Regions from separate parts of the Paenibacillus polygoni genome, predicted to be linked through region 2. Evidence: a T-box and tRNA genes for the amino acid it is inferred to sense, from the RefSeq annotation. Region 2 holds a T-box; the other regions hold tRNA genes.

Region 1 (6,920 bases), 1.2 Mb from region 2:
AGCGGCGAGCGAACGCGGATTAGCCCAAACCAATCAGCTTGCTGGTTGGGGTTGTGGGACGTCTCACATGGAGTTACAAAGGAACCGGTTAGTTGAAGAGGTCTGGAAAGGCTCGCCAGAGAAGGTAAAAGCCCTGTAGTCAAAAGCCTGTTCCCTCCGAGACGGATCCCGAGTAGTGCGAGGCACGTGAAACCTCGTATGAATCCGGCAGGACCATCTGCCAAGGCTAAATACTCCCTAGCGACCGATAGTGAAGCAGTACCGTGAGGGAAAGGTGAAAAGCACCCCGGAAGGGGAGTGAAATAGAACCTGAAACCGTGTGCTTACAAGAAGTCAGAGCCCGTTTTATGGGTGATGGCGTGCCTTTTGTAGAATGAACCGGCGAGTTACGTTCCCGTGCAAGGTTAAGGTGAAAAGCCGTAGCCGCAGCGAAAGCGAGTCTGAATAGGGCGAATGAGTACGTGGACGTAGACCCGAAACCGTGTGATCTACCCCTGTCCAGGGTGAAGGTGCGGTAACACGCACTGGAGGCCCGAACCCACGCACGTTGAAAAGTGCGGGGATGAGGTGGGGGTAGCGGAGAAATTCCAATCGAACTCGGAGATAGCTGGTTCTCCCCGAAATAGCTTTAGGGCTAGCCTCGGAACAAGTAAGTCGTGGAGGTAGAGCACTGATTGGGTGCGGGGCCCGCAAGGGTTACCAAGCTCAGTCAAACTCCGAATGCCATAGACTTGTATTCCGGGAGTCAGACAGTGAGTGCTAAGATCCATTGTCGAAAGGGAAACAGCCCAGACCATCAGCTAAGGTCCCCAAGTGTGTGTTAAGTGGGAAAGGATGTGGAGTTGCACAGACAACCAGGATGTTGGCTTAGAAGCAGCCACCATTTAAAGAGTGCGTAATAGCTCACTGGTCGAGTGACTCTGCGCCGAAAATGTAACGGGGCTAAACACACCACCGAAGCTATGGCTTGATACTATGTATCAGGGGTAGGGGAGCGTTGTATACCGGGTTGAAGGTAGACCGGAAGGACTGCTGGACTGTATACAAGTGAGAATGCCGGTATGAGTAACGAAAAGATCAGTGAGAATCTGATCCGCCGAAAACCTAAGGGTTCCTGAGGAAGGCTCGTCCGCTCAGGGTAAGTCGGGACCTAAGGCGAGGCCGAAAGGCGTAGTCGAAGGACAACAGGTCGAAATTCCTGTACCACCGTAAATCGTTACGAGCGATGGGGGGACGCAGTAGGGTAGTGACGCAGACTGATGGATGTCTGTCCAAGCAGTGAGGCTGATGTGTAGGCAAATCCGCACATCGTAAGGCTGGGCTGTGATGGGGAGTGAAAATTACAGTAGCGAAGGTCATGATCTCAGACTGCCAAGAAAAGCCTCTAGCCAGATGAAGGTGCCCGTACCGTAAACCGACACAGGTAGGTGAGAAGAGAATTCTAAGGCGCGCGGAAGAACTCTCGTTAAGGAACTCGGCAAAATGACCCCGTAACTTCGGGAGAAGGGGTGCCCCGGTAGTGTGAATAGCACGAGGGGGCCGCAGTGAAAAGGCCCAAGCGACTGTTTAGCAAAAACACAGGTCTGTGCGAAGCCGCAAGGCGAAGTATACGGGCTGACGCCTGCCCGGTGCTGGAAGGTTAAGGGGAGTGGTTAGGAGTCATCCGAAGCTATGAACCGAAGCCCCAGTAAACGGCGGCCGTAACTATAACGGTCCTAAGGTAGCGAAATTCCTTGTCAGGTAAATTCTGACCCGCACGAATGGCGTAACGACTTGGGCGCTGTCTCAACGAGAGATCCGGTGAAATTTTAATACCTGTGAAGATGCAGGTTACCCGCGACAAGACGGAAAGACCCCATGGAGCTTTACTGCAGCTTGATATTGGATTTGGGTACGATCTGTACAGGATAGGTGGGAGCCTAGGAAGCATGAGCGCCAGCTTGTGTGGAGGCAACGTTGGGATACCACCCTGATCGTATCTAGGTTCTAACTTGGTACCGTGATCCGGTGCGAGGACAGTGTCAGGTGGGCAGTTTGACTGGGGCGGTCGCCTCCTAAAGAGTAACGGAGGCGCCCAAAGGTTCCCTCAGAATGGTTGGAAATCATTCGCAGAGTGTAAAGGCACAAGGGAGCTTGACTGCGAGACCTACAAGTCGAGCAGGGACGAAAGTCGGGCTTAGTGATCCGGTGGTACCGCATGGAAGGGCCATCGCTCAACGGATAAAAGCTACCCTGGGGATAACAGGCTTATCTCCCCCAAGAGTCCACATCGACGGGGAGGTTTGGCACCTCGATGTCGGCTCATCGCATCCTGGGGCTGAAGTAGGTCCCAAGGGTTGGGCTGTTCGCCCATTAAAGCGGTACGCGAGCTGGGTTCAGAACGTCGTGAGACAGTTCGGTCCCTATCTGTCGTGGGCGTAGGAAATTTGAGAGGAGCTGTCCTTAGTACGAGAGGACCGGGATGGACATACCGCTGGTGTACCAGTTGTTCCGCCAGGAGCATCGCTGGGTAGCTATGTATGGAAGGGATAAGCGCTGAAAGCATCTAAGCGCGAAGCCCACCTCAAGATGAGATTTCCCAACTAGTAAGACCCCTTGAAGACGACGAGGTAGATAGGCTGGGGGTGGAAGTGCAGCAATGCATGGAGCTGACCAGTACTAATCGGTCGAGGGCTTATCCTACAAGCTTTCTGAAGTAAAGCTACTTCGGAAGCATAAGCTATATAAATTGCAAAGATTGTTTCGTATCTAGTTTTCAGGGAGCAAATCCTGAAAAACGCTATTGGTTTTATACACACTATTTAGTGATGTACCAAAACCAACGCGGATCGCATTTGTTTCACAAATGCTCGTTTGGTGGCGATAGCGGAGGGGTTCCACACGTACCCATCCCGAACACGACCGTTAAGCCCTCCAGCGCCGATGGTACTTGGACCGCAGGGTCCTGGGAGAGTAGGACGCCGCCAAGCAAATACCCTTTTGGGTTATTTTTTCGCCTAATCGTTTAATTAACGATGAGGGCCCTTAGCTCAGCTGGTTAGAGCGCACCCCTGATAAGGGTGAGGTCGGTGGTTCGAGTCCACTAGGGCCCACCATTTAATCTCATAATCCCATTATGGGGCCATAGCTCAGCTGGGAGAGCGCCTGCCTTGCACGCAGGAGGTCAGCGGTTCGATCCCGCTTGGCTCCACCACTATTCCCTGATAGCTCAGTTGGTAGAGCACTCGACTGTTAATCGAGTTGTCACAGGTTCGAGCCCTGTTCGGGGAGCCACTTTTGGAGAAGTGTCCGAGCTGGCCGAAGGAGCACGATTGGAAATCGTGTAGGCGTCACAAGCGTCTCGAGGGTTCGAATCCCTCTTTCTCCGTTGCGAACTTTTTGGAATATTTAATACAGTAAGGCCCGTTGGTCAAGGGGTTAAGACACCTCCCTTTCACGGAGGTAACAGGGGTTCGAATCCCCTACGGGTCACTTTATATGGAGATTTAGCTCAGCTGGGAGAGCATCTGCCTTACAAGCAGAGGGTCGGGGGTTCGATCCCCTCAATCTCCACCATATAACTATCGCGGGGTGGAGCAGCTCGGTAGCTCGTCGGGCTCATAACCCGAAGGTCGCAGGTTCAAATCCTGCCCCCGCAATTGTAATACCTGGAACTGTGGTGTAGAGGCCTAACATGCCTGCCTGTCACGCAGGAGATCGCGGGTTCGAATCCCGTCAGTTCCGCCACTTTTATCTTAACTTCAGTAAAATGGAGTATGGTATATCGTAATCAATTAGCCGGTGTAGCTCAACTGGTAGAGCAACTGACTTGTAATCAGTAGGTTGGGGGTTCAAGTCCTCTCGCCGGCACCAGTTTCATTATGGAGGATTAGCGAAGTGGCCAAACGCATCAGACTGTAAATCTGCTCCCTTACGGGTTCGGTGGTTCGAATCCATCATCCTCCACCAGATTTATTTTTAAAGTATTTTGTTATGGCGGTCGTGGCGAAGGGGTTAACGCACCGGTCTGTGGCTCCGGCATTCGTGGGTTCAAGTCCCATCGATCGCCCCATTTTTAAACCTTATCACTGTTGGGGATTAGCCAAGCGGTAAGGCAACGGACTTTGACTCCGTCATGCATAGGTTCAAATCCTATATCCCCAGCCATTTTTAGTACGAGCCATTAGCTCAGTTGGTAGAGCACCTGACTTTTAATCAGGGTGTCGAAGGTTCGAGCCCTTCATGGCTCACTTTTATATATATGCGGTCGTGGCGGAATTGGCAGACGCGCACGGTTCAGGTCCGTGTGGGCTAACCCCCGTGGAGGTTCGAGTCCTCTCGACCGCACCATATATTTCGCGGACGTGGCTCAGCGGTAGAGCATCGCCTTGCCAAGGCGAGGGTCGCGGGTTCGATTCCCGTCGTCCGCTCCATATTTGCGCCCTTAGCTCAGCTGGATAGAGCGTTTGACTACGAATCAAAAGGCCGGGAGTTCGAATCTCTCAGGGCGCGCCATTTAAATAACGGGATGTAGCTCAGCTTGGTAGAGCACCTGGTTTGGGACCAGGGGGTCGCATGTTCAAATCGTGTCATCCCGATATTTATACGCGGGTGTAGTTCAATGGTAGAACTTCAGCCTTCCAAGCTGATAGCGTGGGTTCGATTCCCATCACCCGCTTCACAGTAAACCCCTTCGCGAAAGCGAAGGGGTTTTTTAATATTATTATATGGAGTATAGAGCAGGCAGGTGTATTAATCGGCCTGTTCTTTTTTTGGTTGAAGCGTTATACTTCTACGACCATCGATACCAATCGGAATATCGCCAGCGATGGTAACACGCCGTACTACACGGTGCTCATCGCCATAGTCATTAATTGCATAATGCTGTGTTGCTCGGTTATCCCAAACCACCACATCACCTACGGCCCAGCGCCAGCGAACTGTATTTTCAAGTCTGGTAACATGCTCTTGTAAAATATCGATGATTCGATCTGAATCTGCCGTTCTGAGCCCCGATATCCTTCTTACAAATTGTCCTAATAGCAAGTGACGTTCTCCTGTTTCGGGATGGACTCTTACTACCGGATGCTCGGTTTGATATACCGTCGAGACAAAGGCGTTGTTTTTTCGCTGCGTCTGCTCTCTTGCAGCTTCTTGTTGGGCAGATGCCGCATAATCAAAAGCATTGGAGTGGATTGCGCGAAGGCTGCCGGAGAGCTCTTTTAATTCAGGAGATAGATCTTCGTATGCCGCTGCGGTGTTGGCCCATACGGTATCTCCTCCAGCAGGAGGAATTACCACGGAGCGCAGAATGGATGCTTTAGGATAAGCTTCAACAAAGGTAACATCGGTGTGCCAAGCATTAGCACGGCCTCCGTGGGCAGAATCCAGTTCAAGTACAGCTTGGGTACCATCTTTAACGGGCACAGTGGGATGTGCATACAGTTCTCCTAAAAGTTTGGCAAATCGCTCTTGCCCCTCATCATCTAGTTGATGTTGATCCCTAAAGAAGAGAACTTTGTACTTGAGCAAAGCTTCTTGTATGGACTGAATGACCGCAGGAAAGAGATCCTCCGATAAATCGATACCTCTCACTTCCGCTCCAATTCTTCCGGCTACCGGTACAATTTCTAGCTGAACTACTTGGTTATGAATAACATTATTCATGAATAAACTCCTCCTTGGATATGCGGACTCCCGCTATAATGGTTTTCTTACAATAAGGGCGGATATAACAAAACTAAGTGTACGAGGGGTATGAGGCCTGCCAATGATAGAATAAAAAAAATAGTATACAAATTTCAGATTTCATGCCTGTCTACTTGTGTTAAAGACCAGATAGAGAGGCACAGTAACTGTAAGTACTCTTGTGTCTTTTATACTCTAGTCATTCGGACTAAAAGCAATGGGGGGTAGCAGTTCATTTAATTCAGTTCTTCAACAAACGTATTGTTAATTGCTTTTGTAAAGTCAGGCTTCTTTTTTAAGAATTTATTGTTTAGCAGTATTTCCGAGGATGCTTCATGGGCTTCTATAGCCTGAGATGTATAGGCAGAGAGCTGATTGGCACTTCGCTCCAGTACCGTTTTGATGACAGAAGCAGGCATTTTAGAATGTTTTTCATAAAGAGCAGCTGCTTCGTCAAGGTTATCGCGTTGCCAGTCGAGTGTCTTTTGGTACACTTTTAAATATTCTGTAACGAGTTCTGGATGTTCCTTAACAAAACCAGTTCTAGCGATCATGGATAAGGGAGCAAGGAATTCCCCCTCGACTTCAATGATTTTCGCCTTTTTTTGCTCCACACTTAAGGTTACATAAGGGTCAAGGGTTATCCAGGCATCCAGTTGTCCTGTCTCAAAAGCAGCTAAAGCATCATCTGCTTGCAGATTGATCTGTTTAACGTCATCCTGGGATAGACCGATGGACTGCAAAATTTTGATTAAGTACACGTGACTTGTCGTCCCTTTGGCAACACCAATCGTTTTTCCTTTCAAATCAGCAACAGAGGAGATGGTGCTATTTACAGGAACAATCACCGTATTTAGATCCTTTCCATCACCTAACAGTCCGATAATTTCAAAAGGTATCTGATTGGACAAGCCTGTGATCACAGCTCCGTCACCCATGGAAGAGAGGTCTATCCGATTAGATACAATGGCTTCTAGTATAGGAGGACCGCTCGTAAAGTTACTCCACTCTACTTTGGCGCCTTTCTCTGCGAAGGCCTCATCAATCCACCCTTTTTCCTCTGCAATCATAAGAGGACTGATTCCTCCAAGGCGAGCAATATGAACAGTTACCTCGGTTGATTTACTTCCAGCAGCAGCTTCTGCAGATCCACCACTAATGGATGGGGAAGTTCGATTTTCATTACTGCAAGCGGTAAGCACCATAAGTAGAACGGTTACGAGTGTAACCATTTTGGATTTATTACTTGAACG
Region 2 (6,920 bases):
GTAACTACACTATTCATTAAGAAAAATAACAACAACTCCCATTTAACCGTTCGAAATATCATCTTCATCTCGTTAACCTACCGAATTCACTTTGACGTCACCGATAAAAACGCTAATAATAATACGTACTTTCTTTCCAGCTTCTCTATAACCGGGAGTTTCTGCGACCGCATTACTCATAAAACCTTGTTTCGAATTACTGAGAACATCCATGTCACCGATGAACGAATTGGAATTTACCATAATCCCAATCTCCATATCTCTAGGAGCAAAGACTTTGATGTCCCCGATAAAGCTAGAGATATGAATTCGTGTCTCTCCATACGGAATTTGTGCTTTCGTTAAATCAATTACGGTATCTCCAATGAACTGAGATATATTGGTTGGTTTCAATTCGTAATAATCATCTCCGAGACGAATATCGCCAATAAAAGTCGATTTGTTTATTTTTTCATTTTCATCATGAAAATGTACATCGTTATTGTCATTATTTCCATAATGACTCTGCTGTCTCGCTTGTTCATACTTCTTGTTATCATCGTCTACCTTGGCTGATCCAAACTTTTGCTCAAACTGTTTATCAAAATCAGAGTAAAGCGGACTTGGTTCAACAGGCGGTGAAGGTGGAACTACATATTCTTCATCTTCTTTTGTTCTCTGATCATGTTTACGATCCCTTCTTCGCGGACTTAACAGTACATAAAGGCCGCCTCCAATTAAACCTATAGGTACGGCATAACGGAACAGAGCTCGGAAAGAGAAATAAGAATATCCAAGGTTATTACTTAAGAAATGTGCGCCAAGATACAGCAATATTAAACCACCTATCCAATTTTTGTCTTTCAAGGAACTGAATCCAAGATACAAAAAAATGACTGGCCAATATGTGGAGATGAGATAGCTAAGACTAAAATCGCCTCCATTTAATATGTGAAGTAACACCAATAATCCTATTCCGATAAGCAGTACAGCTCCGATAAAACGGTTTGCCATATTCCGTGCACCCTCTCTTCCTCATTTTCCTTACGATTGGCTAATTATGTACTTATTGTAAACGAAAATACATAATAAGAAGAGCGGCGCAGGAATGAAATTCTACTCAGTCTTGAGACCGAGTAGAAAAGCGGAACAGAAAAAGCGGAACAGAAAAAGCGGAACAGAAAAGCGGAACAGAAAAAGCGGAACAGAAAAAACAGACTCTGAAGAATATTCTTCAGAGTCTGTTTGTTTATCTTACCTTATCTTTGTTGGCCTTGTTGACCTTGTTGTTGTTGTTTGATTCCTGTGTTCTCTACTCCAAACTCAGCATCATACTTCTCATCTGGTGTTTGGTAGTTATCTTGTACTTTGGCTGCTGAAGATTGTTTTACTTTTTCAGCTGCAGAGTTCGTTTCTTGACCAAACTCAGCATCGTATTTCTCATTCGGAGTTTGGAAACCTTGGGAACTTTGCGTACCTTGAGAATTCACTTTTTTCATGTTAGATTCACCTCCCTCTCCTGCAAGTGTAGGTCCCTTGCTTCACCTGAGGTACTGCTACCTCAGTCCGTATTATGTGAGGATTTGCTGTTTCTTATTCAAAAAAAAGAAAAGAGCTTGCCTGGGTAGAATGACTACCCAAGCAAGCTCTTTCATCTTCATTATATTTCTTCATTCAGCAAGGCATCCGGAATGCTCTGATTGACCATGATCGCATCTCCGAGCTGCTCTAGCATTTGTTCCGTACATTTCCCTTTCCCCAGCTTGATTACTTGAACCTGCACATCTTTTTTGCCCCACTCACTGTATACCGCCTTAATCGTTGGAAAATACAGATCAATCTTGGAGCCTTTAATAGCAGATCCTGTATCAGCTACAATTCCATATCCGTACCCCGGAATATAAAGGACCGTCCCGAGGGGGAATAAGGAAGGGTCTGCGGCAATGGTCGAAACCCCTTGTTTATTCCGGTGTACTTTTACACCCGAATAAGTGATGCCATATAGTGGATGATTCGGACCTTTTCCTGTTGATTCATATCCGGCAGTATAACCCGTTGCCGTTACATTTACTGTACCGACCACCTGTTTTGTTGGCGGAGCGAGCACTTCTCTTGCTTCATCCGGCTCACTTTGTTGTACATGAAAGGCAATAGCTAAGTCATTACTAGAAAAACAAATCAGCATCATCAGCAAAACAGCTGAAGAACATCGCCGAATCACTCGGTGTATCATAGGTTTAATTCCTCCCTTTCTCTAGCAGAGAGTCCCCATAAAACACACGATATATTCATCCATGTCTATTTATTTCTTTTTAGACTTGGTGTGTACGAATTTCCTCTTGCAGCATTTGTACTACCTCAGCCAAAGGTTTTGCTCCTAAATCTCCTTCACCACGTTTACGGATGGAGACACTGCCGTCATTCATCTCGTTTTCCCCTACGATGAACATATAAGGAATTTTCTCTAGCTGAGCTTCACGAATCTTATAGCCGAGTTTCTCATTACGCAGATCTGCTTCTACAGTGATTCCTCCGCGTCTAAGCTGTTCTTCCACTTCACGAGCATACTTCTCGAAATGAACAGATACAGGAATTACTTTTGCTTGAACTGGAGACAGCCAAAGCGGCAAATTACCTGCATAATTTTCGAGCAAGAATGCAGTGAAACGTTCCATAGTTCCCAAAATACCGCGGTGGATAACAACTGGGCGGTGTTTTTGTCCATCATCACCTACATACTCCAGTTCAAAACGCTCTGGAAGCAAGAAGTCGAGCTGAACAGTCGATAGTGTTTCTTCTTTACCCAGTGCAGTTTTAACTTGAACATCAAGTTTAGGACCATAGAAAGCAGCTTCCCCTTCAGCTTCATAGAACGGCATATCTAGACTTTCTACAACTTCCTTCAACATACGCTGGGACATTTCCCACATCTCATCATTCGGGAAGTATTTCTCAGTATCCTGAGGATCGCGATAAGACAGACGGAAGCGGTAGTCGTGAATACCAAAATCTTTATAAGCAATCATAATCAGCTCAATAACACGAGCAAACTCTTCTTTGATCTGATCCGGACGGCAGAAAATATGAGAATCGTTAAGCGTCATCGCACGAACACGATGCAAACCTGTCAGTGCTCCTGACATTTCATAACGGTGCTGCATACCAAGCTCTGCAATACGAACCGGCAAATCACGATAACTGTGCATTTCACTCTTATATACCATCATATGGTGAGGACAGTTCATTGGACGAAGTACAAGTTCTTCGTTGTCGAGTACCATTCTTGGGAACATATCTTCCTCATAGTGCTCTAAATGTCCAGAAGTTTTGTATAGTTCAACATTTCCTAGGACAGGAGTATATACATGTTTGTAACCAAGACTTTCTTCCAGGTCTACAATATAGCGTTCTAGCGTACGGCGCAGTTTTGCTCCGTTTGGAAGCCAGATCGGAAGACCTTGACCCACAAGCTGTGAAAAAGTAAACATGTTAAGTTCTTTACCAAGTTTACGGTGATCGCGTTTTTTTGCTTCTTCCAAGTAATGAAGATGTTCTTCCAGCTGTGCTTTTTTAGCAAATGCAGTGCCGTATACCCGTTGAAGCATTTTATTTTTGCTGTCTCCGCGCCAGTATGCGCCGGCTACGTTCATCAGCTTAAACACTTTGATTTTTCCAGTAGAAGGGACATGCGGTCCACGGCAAAGGTCGAAGAATTCGCCTTGCTCATAGATCGAAATGATGCTGTCTTCTGGCAAGTCACGAATGAGTTCCAGTTTATAAGGGTCTTGAACTTCTTCAAAGATGCGAATGGCTTCTTCTCTGCTTACTTCCTTACGAACGATAGGCAGGTTCTCATTTACGATACGTTCCATTTCTTTCTCGATCTTTTGCAGATCTTCTGGATTCAGTGCATGTTCGAGATCCATATCATAATAGAATCCATCCTCAATCACAGGTCCTACACCCAAGAAGACTTCTTTGCTGCCAAACAGACGTTTTACGGCTTGTGCCAGCAAATGCGCTGTACTATGGCGAAGCACTTCAAGCCCTTCAGGTGAATCATAAGTTACGATTTCTACAAGTGCACCTTCACGTAGTGGAGTAGAAAGATCGACAACAATCCCATCCATTTTACCTGCAAGTGCATTTTTTTTGAGTCCACTGCTAATGGAAGCAGCTACATCAAGGATACTAGCTCCATTCTCATATTCACGAACAGAACCATCTGGTAATTTAATACTTACTGACATTGTTATTTCCTCCTTTATCCTTTTGGATGCCGGGGAACGATGCTATGTTTATTGCAGACGCAAAAAACACCCGTCCCGGCAAAGGGACGAGTGTAATACTCGTGGTTCCACCCTAATTCAGTTGTCTCTCATAAACAGGACAACCCTCATTGAAGCATGCAAGATAACGGGCATGAATCCGGCGGTTCTTACTTGTCTGCATAAATGCAAGCGTTCTAAACCACAGCTACAAAGGGGTAAGTCGCAGTTGGTATCCGGAAGAAATTACAGCCAGGTTTCTTCTCTCTGTACGGCCCAGTCTCTACGGCTCATGTCTTTGTCATTGCTTTTAATACCAGTTATTATAATTCCAAAGATTCCTCTTCGTCAAGCGCCAGCTGTCCCGTTTCTTTCACGTTGCGGCAATGTCTGCAATTATGGCAAATTTCCACTCGATCTTCAAAAATCTGTGTAATGGATCGGATAACCGGAAAATCTTCTGTCTGTGTATGCAGTTTCATTTTCTTCGGAGAAATGGAGATCAGCCTGCTGATAATCATATCTTCGACTTCCATTTCAAGTTCTATACCTGGCATTTCCATAACGACACTTTCATCGGGAGGAAGTACCATAGGACGCATGTATTCATCATACAAGACAAATTCGTGCTGATCTTTATGCACAACATGCACGAGAGGCACCTTCGTCTCTTGGAAATAAACAAAATATTTCAAAAGACTCATAAACTCCTCATACTGCCGATCCATATAAAATTCATCTAGTGCATATTCCACAATTTCATGAAGTTCTTTCTTATAACTCTGCATCCGAAATCGCAGTACTCCATCCAGATGAATTATAGGTATTTCTTTCATTCCTTGTAGAAGCCCTTCCGTTAGCTTGGCATGCCTTCGTTCTCTTGTCCCCTGCTCTGTTTCGAATCTTGATCTCAGCAGCGGTTCGCATATTGTTTTGACCCTTGAAAGTTCCTCAGCATCCATATTTACGCATTCTCGCTTCAGGATGTGACCCAGCTGTTCCTCTTCTTTTTGATCAAGAATGTAATCAGCTACACCTGCAGCCATAATCTGATACATCCGTGGCAAACCTTCCTTAAAACCAGGATGACTTTCCGTTCCTTTACATATCCATGCTGCCTTGCCTCCATGTTTCCTAAAGGAAAATCGAAAGCCTTGTTTACTTATATGTAGACCTTTTGTTTTATTTTTGATAAATCGATAAAAGCAATCTTCTGCTGATTGGCTGTTAACTTCTGTCCATACCGCGAACAATTCCACAAGACCCACTCCCTTCTCTAAATATTATATGGCCCAGTCGAAGGGGATATACGAAGCGGCTTAATGGAAAGAATGACATGTATTCTCAGAATGGGAAAAAGAAAAACGGATTTGGAGTCCAAACAAATTTGTGTTATTATTTTAGTAACAGTATCTTGCAGAGAGGGGGATGGGATGAAAAAAGAGAATTGGATTCAGCGTTTCTTACTGATTTTTCTATGTCTATTTGTGATTTTTTCTTATCAAATCCCCACCCTCGGTAACACGACTGCAGGGTCACATTCTATTTTCGATCATGATTCAACCATGGAACCCATGGATTTCTCGGGGAATCATCACCCCAAAGCCATGATCCGAAAATCGATGTTGCCTCTAAAGTTAACTGCCGTCAACCCTTTGCAATACCTCTTTACGATACTGTCCATTCTGATGATTTTTCGGGTTCCCATGATCGAACCGCCATTCAAAGTGTTTTATGACAATATAAAGCGCCGGCTTTATCTTAAACCCGTTAAATTCACCTCCACGTTTGTAAGTGCATAGAGAAACCGAATGGTAAACACTTTATGTACGCTGCTATGAAAGCTTCATGGCTATAAACAAACTTTAGGAGGATTTAATCTATATGGAAATTCGTGAAACTGACCTGCCTGGAATCGGACGTAAATTTCAAGCGACGACAAGCAGTGGAGACAAAGTTATTGTGGTGATTCATGACGACGGAAGACGTGAAATGTATCACTTTGAATATAATGATCCAGAACAAAGTATTTCAATGATTACGCTGGAAGACTACGAAGCAAGACAGCTTGCAGCGATCGTGGGCGGGATGACTTACAAACCAAAACAACTGGAGCGTATGGAGATGACGCTCGATGATCTGATTATTGAATGGTATAAAATTGATGCAAATTACAGTTGTGTCGGTAAATCCATTGGTGAACTGGATATCCGTCAGAATTCAGGGGCAACTATTATTGCCGTAGTCGATAAGAATAACAAGAATAAACATGTAAGCCCTGGTCCTGATGTGAAGATTCCAGCAGACTCGACAGTGGTTGCGGTCGGAGAAAGACATCAGCAGCAAAAATTAAAACAAATCTTAAAGGATGGAAGTTGGTGAACCGATGGATCATTTAGTACTTGAAGTCGGTTTGGCAATTGCACTCATCGCGGCAGCTGGACTGATTTCTTCAAAACTGCGCTTTTCTGTTATCCCTTTCTATATTTTGATAGGTATGGCAGTAGGACCGCATGCCGCACAGATTTGGCATCTTGATTTTCGTTTTATTGAGAGCGAGCCTTTTATTTCTTTCCTTGGTCGTATCGGTGTGCTCTACTTGCTCTTCTATCTGGGACTTGAATTCTCAGTCGGACGATTGATTAAATCAGGAAAATCGATTGTCGTTGGTGG
Region 3 (6,920 bases), 2.1 Mb from region 2:
CATTCAAATCGTAATCGATGTACACCTAAAATGCAATCCATTTCAGCGAAGAATCCATTAAAAATATTACAAAAAAACGGGGTCTCTTTTACAAGATCCCCGTTAATTGAAAAACCTATAGTCATGATTTCGTTTTGTTATCTAACGACTTATCAACCTGTATTTCGTAGTCCTGCAGCAATACCATTGATGGTTAACAACACTTCACGAAGCAGCTCCGCATCATCGCCGTCTTGCTCACGCAGTTCACGCAGCTCTGCAAGCAGTTGTACTTGGAGATAACTCAATGGATCAACATACGGATTACGCAAACGGATCGATTCTTGAATAACAGGTACGTTATCCAAAATTTCCTGTTGTCCTGTTACTTTAAGTAACAGATCTTTGGTTAACTTATATTCTTCTTTAATAAGTCCCACAATCCGATTACGTACTTCTTCATCCTTAACCATATAAGTATACTGTTTGGAAATATTCATATCTGCTTTGGCTACTGCCATTTGTACTGTATCAATCAAGGTACTAAAGAAAGGATAGTTATTATACATATCTTGTAGAACCTTCATGTTCTCTTCCTTACCTTGGTAGAAACTCTGTAGCCCCGTACCAGCTGCGTACCATGCCGGGAAGAGGTAACGGCTCTGTGTCCATGCAAACACCCATGGAATCGCACGCAGGTCCTCAAAACGGTCACTATTCTTACGCTTAGATGGACGAGAACCAATATTTAATTCCCCAATCTCAGGTAAAGGTGTAGATTCTTTAAAGAAACTGAAGAAATCTTTGTCGCGGAAAATAAGATCTTGGTACTTTTCCAGTGAAACTTCAGAGATCTCTTTAATGATTTCTTTCCAGCCTGCTTCTTTTTCATCGACTTTCTCCGTACGAGCAGCAGTTGCTGATGTTAATAGTGCAGATGTAGCTTGCTCTAGGCTGCGATAAGCAATCCCTTTAAGTGAATAACGAGAAGAGATAACCTCTCCTTGTTCAGTAATTTTAATTCCTCCACCTATGGTATGAGACGGCTGAGCCAAGATACTACGATTTAATGTCATTCCTCCGCGTCCAAGAGCTCCTCCGCGTCCATGGAAGAATTTCAATTTCACTCCATAATCTTTACTCATTGCCGTAATATCATTCATCGCCACAAGCAGTTCCCAGTTCGCAGTAACTACTCCGCCGTCTTTGTTACTGTCGGAGTATCCGAGCATAATTTCTTGTACGTCATTTCTCGCTTGGACACTTCTGCGATATACCGGTAAATCAAACAGACGTTTCATGATTTGCGGCGCAGCATGTAAGTCATCAATAGTCTCAAATAAAGGTACAGATTGAATAGAGCATACAACAGTGCCGTCTGGTTCAACACGATACAACCCAACCTCTTTAGCCAGGACCATTACTTCGAGCAGATCACTTGCACCTCGTGTCATACTAATCAGATAACTATTTATGCAGTTCTTTCCGTACTCTTTTTGAGCCCGGTAGATGGTACGATACACTTCCAAGCATTCATGTGTATTCTCACTGTATTTAAAGTGAGATGATGTTAATGGACGCGGATCATTGAGCAAATCAGCAAGTAAATTAATTTTTTCTTCCTCGCTGAGCGCTGAATAATCTTCCACAATATTCATATGAGCTAAAATTTCTGTCATCGCATTTTCATGCTCTTGACTGTGCTGACGAATATCTAAAGTAGCAGTGTGGAATCCAAAAAGTTCTACTTGGCGGATCGTTTTCTTGATATACGTATCTGCAACATAGTCAGCATAATGATGACGCAAGCTACAATCGATCACTTTCAAATCACGAATTAATTCTTCTGGTGAGTCATACCGGTTCGGCTGACCCAATGTACTCTCATCCAGAATATTACTTAGTTTAGTAATCATATAAGCAAGCTTAATACGGTAAGGTTCTTTCTCATTACGCCATATGTCTGCTTTCTTAATGACAACATGTTTTCGATCTTCTTCGATCGAAGCCATTAATTCTTCCGATACGTTTACGATATTAGTGCTAAAACTTAGAACCCCCATCAGTTCAATGAGAATACGTTTATATTCGCGTATAGCAAGCTTACGTTGTACTCGAAGAGTCTCCCAAGTTACATCAGAAGTTACCGATGGATTTCCATCACGGTCTCCACCGATCCAAGAGCCGAATTTCAGGTACGTTGGTACATGCCAGCGATTTTCTGGGTAATATTTTTGCAAGCAGCGTTCTAGTTCTTCGTAAACATCCGGTAGTACATGGAATAAAGTTTCATGGAAATAGTACATTCCATTTCTTACTTCATCAAGCACAGTTGGTTTACGATCTCTCAGTTCGTCCGTTTGCCACAGGGTAATCACTTCGTTAAGTAATTTCTCCCGCAGCTGTTCACGTTCTCGGAGCGTTAGTATAGGATTATCTAATAGCATGACATCTTCTGATATACGTTTATGTATATCCAGAATAACACGACGCATGGCTTCCGTAGGATGCGCAGTCATAACAAGCTCAAGTGAAAGAGAACTTAGGATTTCTTCAACATCACTGTATTCAAACCCTTTTTCCTTCAAAGTCTTAACAGCCATTTCGATTGATCCTGGCTGTACAGTCTCTCCTGCAGATCTTTCGTAGTCACGTTTGCGACGAATTCGGTGGTTCTGTTCCGCAATGTTCACCAATTGAAAGTAAACTGCAAAAGCCCGTATCACTTGATGGCGCTTCTCAGAATCTAATTGCTTGATCATACTAAGGAATTCTTGATACAACTCTGGCGTATATTCGGCCCGTAAAGCCTTACTGGTTTCACGGATTTTTTCTACTACATCTAGAAGTTCATTACCTCCTTGATGAACGAGAACCTCCCCGAGTATATTACCAAGAAACCGCACATCCCGGCGCAACAAGTTGTTAGAATTGCTTTTGTTCGCGGTTACCATAATTTCTGTCATGCTTATCCTCCTATCTCCTGCTTATTACAAATTCTACGTAAAAAATGACACCTTCATAACATAATACAATAAAAATCAGTGAAAATCTTTAGTTTTGTGATAGAAAATACAGGTTTTTTGTAACTTTTAATGTAAAATACTGCTTTTCTTGTCGTATTTCTAGAGATTTTCTTGATTAATTCAACCAGTGGATAAGCTGAATTGTTCCTTTTATATGTTAATCCATGTATCCAAAATTTATTTGCAATTGCATAAAAGCAAGTACAATCTAGTAACAAGCATACAACCAGTAATACACTTAATGATCCCATAAACATATCTATATATACAAAAAAAAGCCCAGTTACTAAACCAGACTTTGCGTTAAAAGATTGGAGCGGGTGATGGGAATCGAACCCACGCTATCAGCTTGGAAGGCTGAAGTTCTACCATTGAACTACACCCGCATATTAAGTATCGGGATGACACGATTTGAACATGCGACCCCCTGGTCCCAAACCAGGTGCTCTACCAAGCTGAGCTACATCCCGATATTTAAATGGCGCGCCCTGAGAGATTCGAACTCCCGGCCTTTTGATTCGTAGTCAAACGCTCTATCCAGCTGAGCTAAGGGCGCAAATATGGAGCGGACGACGGGAATCGAACCCGCGACCCTCGCCTTGGCAAGGCGATGCTCTACCGCTGAGCCACGTCCGCAAAAATCAATGCGCGTGAAGGGACTCGAACCCCCACGTCAAGGACGCTAGATCCTAAGTCTAGTGCGTCTGCCAATTCCGCCACACGCGCATGTGATTATATGGTGAGCCATGAAGGGCTCGAACCTTCGACACCCTGATTAAAAGTCAGGTGCTCTACCAACTGAGCTAATGGCTCTTATAAATGGCTGGGGATATAGGATTTGAACCTATGCATGACGGAGTCAAAGTCCGTTGCCTTACCGCTTGGCTAATCCCCAACATTCTTATATGATTTGTACTTTACTCACATTATATACACATTCAAAGAATGAATGGTGGAGATTGAGGGGATCGAACCCCCGACCCTCTGCTTGTAAGGCAGATGCTCTCCCAGCTGAGCTAAATCTCCATATAAAGTGACCCGTAGGGGATTCGAACCCCTGTTACCTCCGTGAAAGGGAGGTGTCTTAACCCCTTGACCAACGGGCCTTAATAAACAAGCTCTCAACCGGGATCGAACCGGTGACCTCATCCTTACCATGGATGCACTCTACCTACTGAGCTATGAGAGCAATGGCTCCCCGAACAGGGCTCGAACCTGTGACAACTCGATTAACAGTCGAGTGCTCTACCAACTGAGCTATCAGGGAATAGTAACCATTAGTAGTAAACACATTCCTCAGTTACCTGAGGTAAGGATGTTCGCTTGGCAGCGTCCTACTCTCCCAGGACCCTGCGGTCCAAGTACCATCGGCGCTGGAGGGCTTAACGGTCGTGTTCGGGATGGGTACGTGTGGAACCCCTCCGCTATCGCCACCAAACGTGATTTTTGCGCTGTGATATCTTCAGTGAATACTCACCAGCAAAATATCAGACCTTAGAAAGGACATGCAGCTTAAAATCATCGGAAAATTCATACGCTCTTCGCGTTTACTTGGGTTCTACACGGAAGTGTGAATCAAGAAACAAGCGTTTAGTTTTCCTTCAAGGATTTGCTCCCTGAAAACTAGATACGAAACAATCTTTGCAATTTAAATAGCTTATGCTTCCGAAGTAGCTTTCCTTCAGAAAGCTTGTAGGATAAGCCCTCGACCGATTAGTACTGGTCAGCTCCATGCATTGCTGCACTTCCACCCCCAGCCTATCTACCTCGTCGTCTTCAAGGGGTCTTACTAGTTGGGAAATCTCATCTTGAGGTGGGCTTCGCGCTTAGATGCTTTCAGCGCTTATCCCTTCCATACATAGCTACCCAGCGATGCTCCTGGCGGAACAACTGGTACACCAGCGGTATGTCCATCCCGGTCCTCTCGTACTAAGGACAGCTCCTCTCAAATTTCCTACGCCCACGACAGATAGGGACCGAACTGTCTCACGACGTTCTGAACCCAGCTCGCGTACCGCTTTAATGGGCGAACAGCCCAACCCTTGGGACCTACTTCAGCCCCAGGATGCGATGAGCCGACATCGAGGTGCCAAACCTCCCCGTCGATGTGGACTCTTGGGGGAGATAAGCCTGTTATCCCCAGGGTAGCTTTTATCCGTTGAGCGATGGCCCTTCCATGCGGTACCACCGGATCACTAAGCCCGACTTTCGTCCCTGCTCGACTTGTAGGTCTCGCAGTCAAGCTCCCTTGTGCCTTTACACTCTGCGAATGATTTCCAACCATTCTGAGGGAACCTTTGGGCGCCTCCGTTACTCTTTAGGAGGCGACCGCCCCAGTCAAACTGCCCACCTGACACTGTCCTCGCACCGGATTACGGTACCAAGTTAGAACCTAGATACGATCAGGGTGGTATCCCAACGTTGCCTCCACACAAGCTGGCGCTCATGCTTCTTAGGCTCCCACCTATCCTGTACAGATCGTACCCAAATCCAATATCAAGCTGCAGTAAAGCTCCATGGGGTCTTTCCGTCTTGTCGCGGGTAACCTGCATCTTCACAGGTATTAAAATTTCACCGGATCTCTCGTTGAGACAGCGCCCAAGTCGTTACGCCATTCGTGCGGGTCAGAATTTACCTGACAAGGAATTTCGCTACCTTAGGACCGTTATAGTTACGGCCGCCGTTTACTGGGGCTTCGGTTCATAGCTTCGGATTACTCCTAACCACTCCCCTTAACCTTCCAGCACCGGGCAGGCGTCAGCCCGTATACTTCGCCTTGCGGCTTCGCACAGACCTGTGTTTTTGCTAAACAGTCGCTTGGGCCTTTTCACTGCGGCCCCCTCGTGCTATTCACACTACCGGGGCACCCCTTCTCCCGAAGTTACGGGGTCATTTTGCCGAGTTCCTTAACGAGAGTTCTTCCGCGCGCCTTAGAATTCTCTTCTCACCTACCTGTGTCGGTTTACGGTACGGGCACCTTCATCTGGCTAGAGGCTTTTCTTGGCAGTCTGAGATCATGACCTTCGCTACTGTAATTTTCACTCCCCATCACAGCCCAGCCTTACGATGTGCGGATTTGCCTACACATCAGCCTCACTGCTTGGACAGACATCCATCAGTCTGCGTCACTACCCTACTGCGTCCCCCCATCGCTCGTAACGATTTACGGTGGTACAGGAATTTCGACCTGTTGTCCTTCGACTACGCCTTTCGGCCTCGCCTTAGGTCCCGACTTACCCTGAGCGGACGAGCCTTCCTCAGGAACCCTTAGGTTTTCGGCGGATCAGATTCTCACTGATCTTTTCGTTACTCATACCGGCATTCTCACTTGTATGCAGTCCAGCAGTCCTTCCGGTCTACCTTCAACCCGGCATACAACGCTCCCCTACCCCTGATGCAAAGCATCAAGCCATAGCTTCGGTGGTGTGTTTAGCCCCGTTACATTTTCGGCGCAGAGTCACTCGACCAGTGAGCTATTACGCACTCTTTAAATGGTGGCTGCTTCTAAGCCAACATCCTGGTTGTCTGTGCAACTCCACATCCTTTCCCACTTAACACACACTTGGGGACCTTAGCTGATGGTCTGGGCTGTTTCCCTTTCGACAATGGATCTTAGCACTCACTGTCTGACTCCCGGAATACAAGTCTATGGCATTCGGAGTTTGACTGAGCTTGGTAACCCTTGCGGGCCCCGCACCCAATCAGTGCTCTACCTCCACGACTTACTTGTTCCGAGGCTAGCCCTAAAGCTATTTCGGGGAGAACCAGCTATCTCCGAGTTCGATTGGAATTTCTCCGCTACCCCCACCTCATCCCCGCACTTTTCAACGTGCGTGGGTTCGGGCCTCCAGTGCGTGTTACCGCACCTTCACCCTGGACAGGGGTAGATCACACGGTTTCGGGTCTACGTCCACG
Region 4 (6,920 bases), 1.1 Mb from region 2:
AGCCTTTGCTCAGCTGGCCCCAGGAATTACACCACTAAACGCACTAATCGGTACGGCAGCAGCTTACATCGTTTTAATGCTGGTCGTTCCTGCGAAAGAATCCAAAGAAATGGGGAATTTAAATGATTATACAGAACGCAAAATTGCGGGGTAAAGAAGGATTATGGAATATTGTCGTGAAAGACGGGAAGTTTGGGCAAATCACACAATCTTTGGACACGACAACGAATGAGGAAGTTCTTGACGTGAGCGGTGCACTTGTGCTGCCGCCATTCATTGAACCTCATATTCATCTGGATACAACGTTAACAGCAGGCGAGCCGGAATGGAATTTGAGCGGGACATTGTTTGAAGGGATTCAGCGTTGGTCTGAACGTAAGGCATTCCTGACACATGAAGACGTTAAAACACGTTCCAAAACAGCACTAAAATGGCAGGTCGCACAAGGTATTCAGCATGTACGGACACATGTAGACGTGACCGATCCAAGTCTCACCGCTGTTAAAGCAATGCTCGAAGTGAAAGAAGAAATGGCACCCTATGTTGACATTCAGCTTGTTGCATTCCCACAGGAAGGTATTCACTCCTACCCGAACGGCGTGGAACTAATGGAAGAGGCGCTGAAGATGGGCGTTGACGTGGTCGGCGGTATCCCTCATTTCGAATTTACGAGAGAATATGGCGTGGATTCAATGAAGGTTGCATTTGACCTTGCTGAAAAATATGACCGTCTTATCGATATTCACTGCGATGAAATTGATGACGAACAATCCCGTTTCTTAGAAGTTGTAGCTAAAGAAGCTTACGAACGCGGCTTAGGTTCCCGGACAACAGCAAGCCACACGACGGCAATGGGATCTTATAATGATGCTTACACTTATAAATTGTTCAGACTTCTTAAGATGGCGGACCTGAATTTCGTATCCAATCCGCTGGTCAACATCCACTTGCAAGGACGTTTCGACACGTATCCGAAAAGAAGAGGGCTGACTCGCGTCAAAGAGCTGCAAGAAGCCGGGCTTAATGTGTGCTTCGGACACGATGATATCTTTGATCCATGGTATCCGCTTGGTACAGGCAACATGCTTCAAGTACTGCACATGGGTATCCATGCTTCTCAGCTGCTTGGTTACGATCAAATCGTGAATTCAATTGATCTTATTACGAAAAATAGTGCAAGAACCCTGCATATTGAAGATATGTACGGTATTGAAGAAGGTAAACCAGCGAACTTCATCGTTCTTGAAGCAGAGAATGAATATGAGGCGATCCGTAAACAAGCTGCAGTGCTTTATTCTTTCAGAGGCGGCCGCAAAATTGCCGAAACAAAACCTAGGGACACGTCAATCATTCTTGAGAATGGTTTGGAAAAAGTCACTTTCAATAAATAATTAAATGAAGCAAGCGATGCATCAAGCATTGCTTGCTTCATTAACTTTAAACCCCCGCATTGTATACAGGGTGAAAAGAGAACGTATACCGCGAACTCTTCCTGCATACATGAGGGGGTTTTTTGTAATAATAAATTTATATTATCTGCTATGTCATTTTTTAATGGCTAACTTAAAAGAATTTTGAGGGGTCTAAAAATATCCATACAATCAACGCGATGTTTAAACAAGTGAGACATAATCCGCCTATAAGGTAACCTGTAAATACTCTGTTTTTCTTTTTTTGGTAAATGATAAGTGGTACCAAGTAAAGCCATTGATAAAAACCAACAAATACATGATTTAATATAAAGAAACCATCATCGATCATACCGAGTAACATCAAGCCATATGCACCAAAATAAAAAACGATTACATAAACAAAACTTAATAAAAAACTCGATAAAAATTTACTGTTCAACTTTCCACAACCTTTCTTACAACTAAGAAGAGAGAATTACATAGTCGATCATTTGGGTAAATAAAAGGACTTATTTTGAATACGAAAGACCTGGGAAAACTGTATATTCATCGACGTTGAAAAAGTCTACTTTTTTCATAGTTTCAATTTTCCGTTTAGTTATTACAAAATCCCATATTTCTCCTTTTAAAATATCTTCATATAGAATAACTTTCACTCTAACTTTTAAGGAATGAGTTAATTCCTGTGCATCAACAATTTTATAGTCCATAATCGCTGGGTACATTCCACCTATAGGTAACTTATCATAACCTTCCACTGATACTGATTTAATTAATGCATCATCTCTTTCATCGTAACCAATCATAAATGTTCCAATAATGTTTTTAAGACTTGCCCAACCACTACCAATGAAATCAAGATCTTGTTTCCATATATCTTCCTGAGAAGGTATCGATTTGTCATTGATAGTTACCGTTTGATTCTTTTGGTTCCAACCTACATTCGCATCTAATGCCTCTGCTACCATACTTATAGGCACCATTACTCGGTTATTGACGATCTGAGGAGCTACATCTGAATTAACTTGTTGACCGTTAACCACGATCCTAATGTTCACCTTAGCAAAAGCTAAACCAACCATTATGCTAAGAGAAAAAACAACCACAAAAAGTGAGATGAATAGTTTCTTCTTTATTTTTATCGCCTCCATTTGTAAATGTATATAATGAAAGACGTTATAAATTTGATTGTAGTTACATTATTTGGTTTCACTATACGAAAAACTTCTACATTAGAAATATTGTTTATCATTCTATATAGTTATCTTTTGAAAGTTGATATTAAAATATGAGACTATTTTTAAGTGAGATGATAAATGAAAGATGATCAATGAGGACAGTGATGATTTGGAGGGTGCGATACCCTATTTCTCATGAATAAAAGGGGTGATTTACTATTAGAATAGCTCTATTCAATATGATATATTATTTATGTCCTCTTAAGAAAGAGACATTTACAATGTGCATATGATGCAGTAATTAAAGATATTTAATTTATTGATCGATGGTTTTTATTACTAGTTGAATATGTTTTTGAAATATGATAAATTATAAATCCGGTAAGGATTTTCTGACAGATTTTAAGCTGAATGTCCTTTCTAAGGTCTGATATTTTGCTGGTGAGTGTTCACTGAAGATATCACAGCGCAAAAATCATTGTTTGGTGGCGATAGCGGAGGGGTTCCACACGTACCCATCCCGAACACGACCGTTAAGCCCTCCAGCGCCAATGGTACTTGGACCGCAGGGTCCTGGGAGAGTAGGACGCCGCCAAGCAGTTAACCTTTTAGGTTATATTTTTACTGAATCATTTATTTTAACGATGAGGGGCCATAGCTCAGCTGGGAGAGCGCCTGCCTTGCAAGCAGGAGGTCAGCGGTTCGATCCCGCTTGGCTCCACCACTATTCCCTGATAGCTCAGTTGGTAGAGCACTCGACTGTTAATCGAGTTGTCACAGGTTCGAGTCCTGTTCGGGGAGCCAGCGGCCCGTTGGTCAAGGGGTTAAGACACCTCCCTTTCACGGAGGTAACAGGGGTTCGAATCCCCTACGGGTCATTTGATATGGAGATTTAGCTCAGCTGGGAGAGCATCTGCCTTACAAGCAGAGGGTCGGGGGTTCGATCCCCTCAATCTCCACCATACAATTGAAGCAGGACGAAATCCTGTGAATTCATCAAATTTATTCTAGCTCCCAATATGGGGTGTATGGTATAATCGTATTAATTAGCCGGTGTAGCTCAACTGGTAGAGCAACTGACTTGTAATCAGTAGGTTGGGGGTTCAAGTCCTCTCGCCGGCACCAGTTTCATATGGAGGATTAGCGAAGTGGCCAAACGCATCAGACTGTAAATCTGCTCCCTTACGGGTTCGGTGGTTCGAATCCATCATCCTCCACCAGTTTTTAGGGGCATAGTTTAAAGGTAGAACAACGGTCTCCAAAACCGTTGGTGTGGGTTCAATTCCTGCTGCCCCTGCCAATTTTCTAATTGTATAGAATAATGATATATGGCGGTCGTGGCGAAGGGGTTAACGCACCGGATTGTGGCTCCGGCATTCGTGGGTTCAAGTCCCATCGATCGCCCTTGTACAACTTATCGCTGTTGGGGATTAGCCAAGCGGTAAGGCAACGGACTTTGACTCCGTCATGCATAGGTTCAAATCCTATATCCCCAGCCATTTTTTAGTACGAGCCATTAGCTCAGTTGGTAGAGCACCTGACTTTTAATCAGGGTGTCGAAGGTTCGAGTCCTTCATGGCTCACCATGATATATGCGCGTGTGGCGGAATTGGCAGACGCACTAGACTTAGGATCTAGCGTCTTTGACGTGGGGGTTCGAGTCCCTTCACGCGCATCCTTTCATTGCGGACATGGGTCAGCGGTAGACTTTTGCCTTGCCAAGGCAAGAGCCGCTGATTTCCGTTGTCTGCTTTTATATTTTTTGCGCCCTTAGCTCAGCTGGATAGAGCGTTTGACTACGAATCAAAAGGCCGGGAGTTCGAATCTCTCAGGGCGCGCCATTTTTTTTAACAAGCCGGTGTGGCGGAATTGGCAGACGCGCGCGACTCAAAATCGTGAGGGAAACCGTGGGGGTTCGAGTCCCTTCACCGGCATTTATAAATCGGGATGTAGCTCAGCTTGGTAGAGCACCTGGTTTGGGACCAGGGGGTCGCATGTTCAAATCGTGTCATCCCGATATTTATACGCGGGTGTAGTTCAATGGTAGAACTTCAGCCTTCCAAGCTGATAGCGTGGGTTCGATTCCCATCACCCGCTTCATGAATAAACCTCTTTGCGAAAGCGTAGGGGTTTTTATTATGGATTTAGTCAGATGAGTGTGTGACACGCGCAAAACAAAAATTACCCGCTATGAACTGCACTCGGATGTTAGTTGATGTCTATCAATAGAATGTAGTTCATTTTACTAGTAGTCCTGATTTATCTGATTTTACAGAAGCGTAAGTAATGATCTACTCGGGTTTTCCTTTTCCAGGCTAGATATCGATACACACCTAAAAGCGAGGAAGCTGAAATAGATAAATTCATTGAAGAAGTGACTGCTATGGAAGATCCAAATGAACATAGACCTGTTTTTACTGAATTACTTCTTACATACAGCGTCAAGATAGAAGTAAACCATGGTATTCGAAATTAAAAAAGTACAGTGAAGTGAAAATCGACTTCTATTTAAAGTGATCGTATAGTACAATAAGTCATTTTTTTACTCTTCCCTATTCCTTAAACCCCAAGCCTCAGAATGGATTTAATAGGCTTGGGGTTCTTTTTATACGATGACATGAAAAACACACTATATGAATATTTCACAATAGATAATAATAAACATACTTACATACTTCGAACATATCCACCAAATACACCTCTCTATAAGTTTAAAATAGCAAATATTTTAAACTAGTACGGATGTAAAGATTTATTATCTTACACCTTACTATTTATTTATAACCCAAGAAATATATCCTAGTGTACTGCGATAAATCTAAATCTAACAAGAATAGAACATTACAGATTTCTGTCCGAGCGAGTGAGGCAACATAGCGAATAAAGGGCGTAAGTAAAAGACTTCTTTTTTAGTGGAAAATATATGGACAGTACCCGTAAACAGAAGGACGTGTACGATTAGGATGAATATTAGAATTTTAGCTATTGAGTTACATTCTACTTTAGAGGCTGAGAATACATTTAATGACATTGTAGAAATGATTAAAATGTGGGATAAATAGGTGTTTAAAAAAATTGAATACATCAAATTTCAGAAAAATTTAATTGTGATTTTGATATATTCTTACCGGGCAACGGTATCAAATCATGTGGAACTAAGTCACCTTTTCTTCGTATTACAGTGCGGGGATTAGGTTTTTTGTGTGAATCAACATTGAGTACTATTTACTGTATATTCTTGTGTTATAATGCAACAGCATGAACAATTATTCAAAAAGGATTTTAAGGATAGCCACATAATATAAGACGAAAACGGAATTTTTTAGATTTCTTATGATGGATTTAAAAAATTCATATGGAAATCGTAAGTGCGCGAGTGTCCCCATCAATGATTCATGAGGCACTCGCGCTTGTTGTTTATCGCTACAGATATCTAATCACATAATCAAATGTTTGAGGAGGAATGAAGATGATCATAGAAGTAACGGGTCTGGTCAAAAGATACAAAGATTACACAGCTGTAGACGGGGTTAATCTCAGTATCCAGGAAGGTGAGATATTTGGACTGCTCGGACCCAACGGCGCAGGCAAATCAACAACGATGAACACATTGCTGGGCTTGTTAAAAATAAACAATGGAACAGTGAAAATGTTTGGTAAGGATTTTTCCAAGCATGCAAAAGAAATTAAACAGTCGGTTGGCTATGTACCGCAGGACTTAGCTTTTTTCGAAACCTTAAGCGCCATTGATAATGTAACATATTGGGGGAAGTTATATGGTCTTCGAGGCAAAGAGCTGCATACATCCGTACAGGAAGCACTTGAGTTTACTGGATTATGGGACAGAAGAAAAGGTATAGCAAAGACATTTTCGGGTGGTATGAAAAGACGTCTGAACATCGCTTGTGCGATTGTACATAAGCCGCGTATTCTTTTTATGGATGAACCTACGGTTGGAGTAGATCCCCAATCAAGGAATAATATTTTGGAATCGATTAAAATTATGAATCAAAATGGGATGACCATCATCTATACTACACATTACATGGAAGAGATCGAGGCCATCTGCGAGCGAGTCGCTATTATGGATTTTGGAAAAGTGATTGCACTCGGAAGTATAGATGAGCTGATTGATTCCATTTCAACGGGAACTCGCTTAAGTCTAGAGCTTGCATCGAATACGGACGCAGCCATTTCATTGATTAAAGAATTGGAAGGTGTCACCGCCTGCAACAACATAAATGGAGTGCTCGATATTCACTTGGAAAAAGAGGAACGGTTTCTTACGGGGATAATGGAAAATCTGATCCGAAAAGAATTTAAAATTAAG

Evidence for each region. A T-box is a leader RNA that pairs with one kind of tRNA and senses whether it is charged. The one in region 2 lies ahead of thrS (threonine--tRNA ligase), so its partner is inferred to be a tRNA-Thr.
Region 1: it encodes a tRNA-Thr, which carries the amino acid that the T-box ahead of thrS (threonine--tRNA ligase) is inferred to sense. The anticodon was not compared.
Region 3: it encodes a tRNA-Thr, which carries the amino acid that the T-box ahead of thrS (threonine--tRNA ligase) is inferred to sense. The anticodon was not compared.
Region 4: it encodes a tRNA-Thr, which carries the amino acid that the T-box ahead of thrS (threonine--tRNA ligase) is inferred to sense. The anticodon was not compared.

Annotation. Positions count from the first base shown of each region.
Region 1 is NZ_CP127162.1:273,061-279,980, forward strand. It holds rRNA gene QPK24_RS01365 (23S ribosomal RNA) at 1-2,682, shown strand, start outside; rRNA gene rrf (5S ribosomal RNA) at 2,853-2,969, shown strand; tRNA gene QPK24_RS01375 (tRNA-Ile) at 3,019-3,095, shown strand; tRNA gene QPK24_RS01380 (tRNA-Ala) at 3,118-3,193, shown strand; tRNA gene QPK24_RS01385 (tRNA-Asn) at 3,198-3,273, shown strand; tRNA gene QPK24_RS01390 (tRNA-Ser) at 3,279-3,367, shown strand; tRNA gene QPK24_RS01395 (tRNA-Glu) at 3,400-3,471, shown strand; tRNA gene QPK24_RS01400 (tRNA-Val) at 3,480-3,555, shown strand; tRNA gene QPK24_RS01405 (tRNA-Met) at 3,565-3,638, shown strand; tRNA gene QPK24_RS01410 (tRNA-Asp) at 3,650-3,726, shown strand; tRNA gene QPK24_RS01415 (tRNA-Thr) at 3,777-3,852, shown strand; tRNA gene QPK24_RS01420 (tRNA-Tyr) at 3,863-3,948, shown strand; tRNA gene QPK24_RS01425 (tRNA-His) at 3,976-4,051, shown strand; tRNA gene QPK24_RS01430 (tRNA-Gln) at 4,072-4,146, shown strand; tRNA gene QPK24_RS01435 (tRNA-Lys) at 4,157-4,229, shown strand; tRNA gene QPK24_RS01440 (tRNA-Leu) at 4,243-4,329, shown strand; tRNA gene QPK24_RS01445 (tRNA-Gly) at 4,338-4,412, shown strand; tRNA gene QPK24_RS01450 (tRNA-Arg) at 4,418-4,494, shown strand; tRNA gene QPK24_RS01455 (tRNA-Pro) at 4,504-4,577, shown strand; tRNA gene QPK24_RS01460 (tRNA-Gly) at 4,587-4,657, shown strand; gene QPK24_RS01465 (TauD/TfdA dioxygenase family protein) at 4,732-5,646, opposite strand; gene QPK24_RS01470 (ABC transporter substrate-binding protein) at 5,904-6,920, opposite strand, start outside.
Region 2 is NZ_CP127162.1:1,507,547-1,514,466, reverse strand. It holds gene QPK24_RS07320 (sensor histidine kinase) at 1-68, opposite strand, end outside; gene liaF (cell wall-active antibiotics response protein LiaF) at 73-993, opposite strand; gene QPK24_RS07310 (hypothetical protein) at 1,239-1,478, opposite strand; gene QPK24_RS07305 (3D domain-containing protein) at 1,640-2,212, opposite strand; gene thrS (threonine--tRNA ligase) at 2,292-4,229, opposite strand; T-box leader at 4,309-4,561, opposite strand; gene QPK24_RS07295 (putative sporulation protein YtxC) at 4,571-5,506, opposite strand; gene QPK24_RS07290 (hypothetical protein) at 5,681-6,049, shown strand; gene QPK24_RS07285 (cation:proton antiporter regulatory subunit) at 6,132-6,629, shown strand; gene QPK24_RS07280 (cation:proton antiporter) at 6,634-6,920, shown strand, end outside.
Region 3 is NZ_CP127162.1:4,354,611-4,361,530, forward strand. It holds gene ppc (phosphoenolpyruvate carboxylase) at 153-2,945, opposite strand; tRNA gene QPK24_RS20875 (tRNA-Gly) at 3,318-3,391, opposite strand; tRNA gene QPK24_RS20880 (tRNA-Pro) at 3,402-3,475, opposite strand; tRNA gene QPK24_RS20885 (tRNA-Arg) at 3,485-3,561, opposite strand; tRNA gene QPK24_RS20890 (tRNA-Gly) at 3,567-3,641, opposite strand; tRNA gene QPK24_RS20895 (tRNA-Leu) at 3,651-3,731, opposite strand; tRNA gene QPK24_RS20900 (tRNA-Lys) at 3,743-3,818, opposite strand; tRNA gene QPK24_RS20905 (tRNA-Gln) at 3,826-3,900, opposite strand; tRNA gene QPK24_RS20910 (tRNA-Val) at 3,956-4,031, opposite strand; tRNA gene QPK24_RS20915 (tRNA-Glu) at 4,040-4,111, opposite strand; tRNA gene QPK24_RS20920 (tRNA-Thr) at 4,122-4,194, opposite strand; tRNA gene QPK24_RS20925 (tRNA-Asn) at 4,197-4,272, opposite strand; rRNA gene rrf (5S ribosomal RNA) at 4,327-4,443, opposite strand; rRNA gene QPK24_RS20935 (23S ribosomal RNA) at 4,699-6,920, opposite strand, start outside.
Region 4 is NZ_CP127162.1:2,590,920-2,597,839, reverse strand. It holds gene codB (cytosine permease) at 1-154, shown strand, start outside; gene QPK24_RS12655 (cytosine deaminase) at 123-1,391, shown strand; gene QPK24_RS12650 (copper amine oxidase N-terminal domain-containing protein) at 1,922-2,455, opposite strand; rRNA gene rrf (5S ribosomal RNA) at 3,072-3,188, shown strand; tRNA gene QPK24_RS12640 (tRNA-Ala) at 3,239-3,314, shown strand; tRNA gene QPK24_RS12635 (tRNA-Asn) at 3,319-3,394, shown strand; tRNA gene QPK24_RS12630 (tRNA-Glu) at 3,397-3,468, shown strand; tRNA gene QPK24_RS12625 (tRNA-Val) at 3,477-3,552, shown strand; tRNA gene QPK24_RS12620 (tRNA-Thr) at 3,640-3,715, shown strand; tRNA gene QPK24_RS12615 (tRNA-Tyr) at 3,725-3,810, shown strand; tRNA gene QPK24_RS12610 (tRNA-Trp) at 3,817-3,890, shown strand; tRNA gene QPK24_RS12605 (tRNA-His) at 3,922-3,994, shown strand; tRNA gene QPK24_RS12600 (tRNA-Gln) at 4,015-4,089, shown strand; tRNA gene QPK24_RS12595 (tRNA-Lys) at 4,101-4,176, shown strand; tRNA gene QPK24_RS12590 (tRNA-Leu) at 4,185-4,265, shown strand; tRNA gene QPK24_RS12585 (tRNA-Arg) at 4,355-4,431, shown strand; tRNA gene QPK24_RS12580 (tRNA-Leu) at 4,445-4,524, shown strand; tRNA gene QPK24_RS12575 (tRNA-Pro) at 4,534-4,607, shown strand; tRNA gene QPK24_RS12570 (tRNA-Gly) at 4,617-4,687, shown strand; gene QPK24_RS12565 (ABC transporter ATP-binding protein) at 6,060-6,920, shown strand, end outside.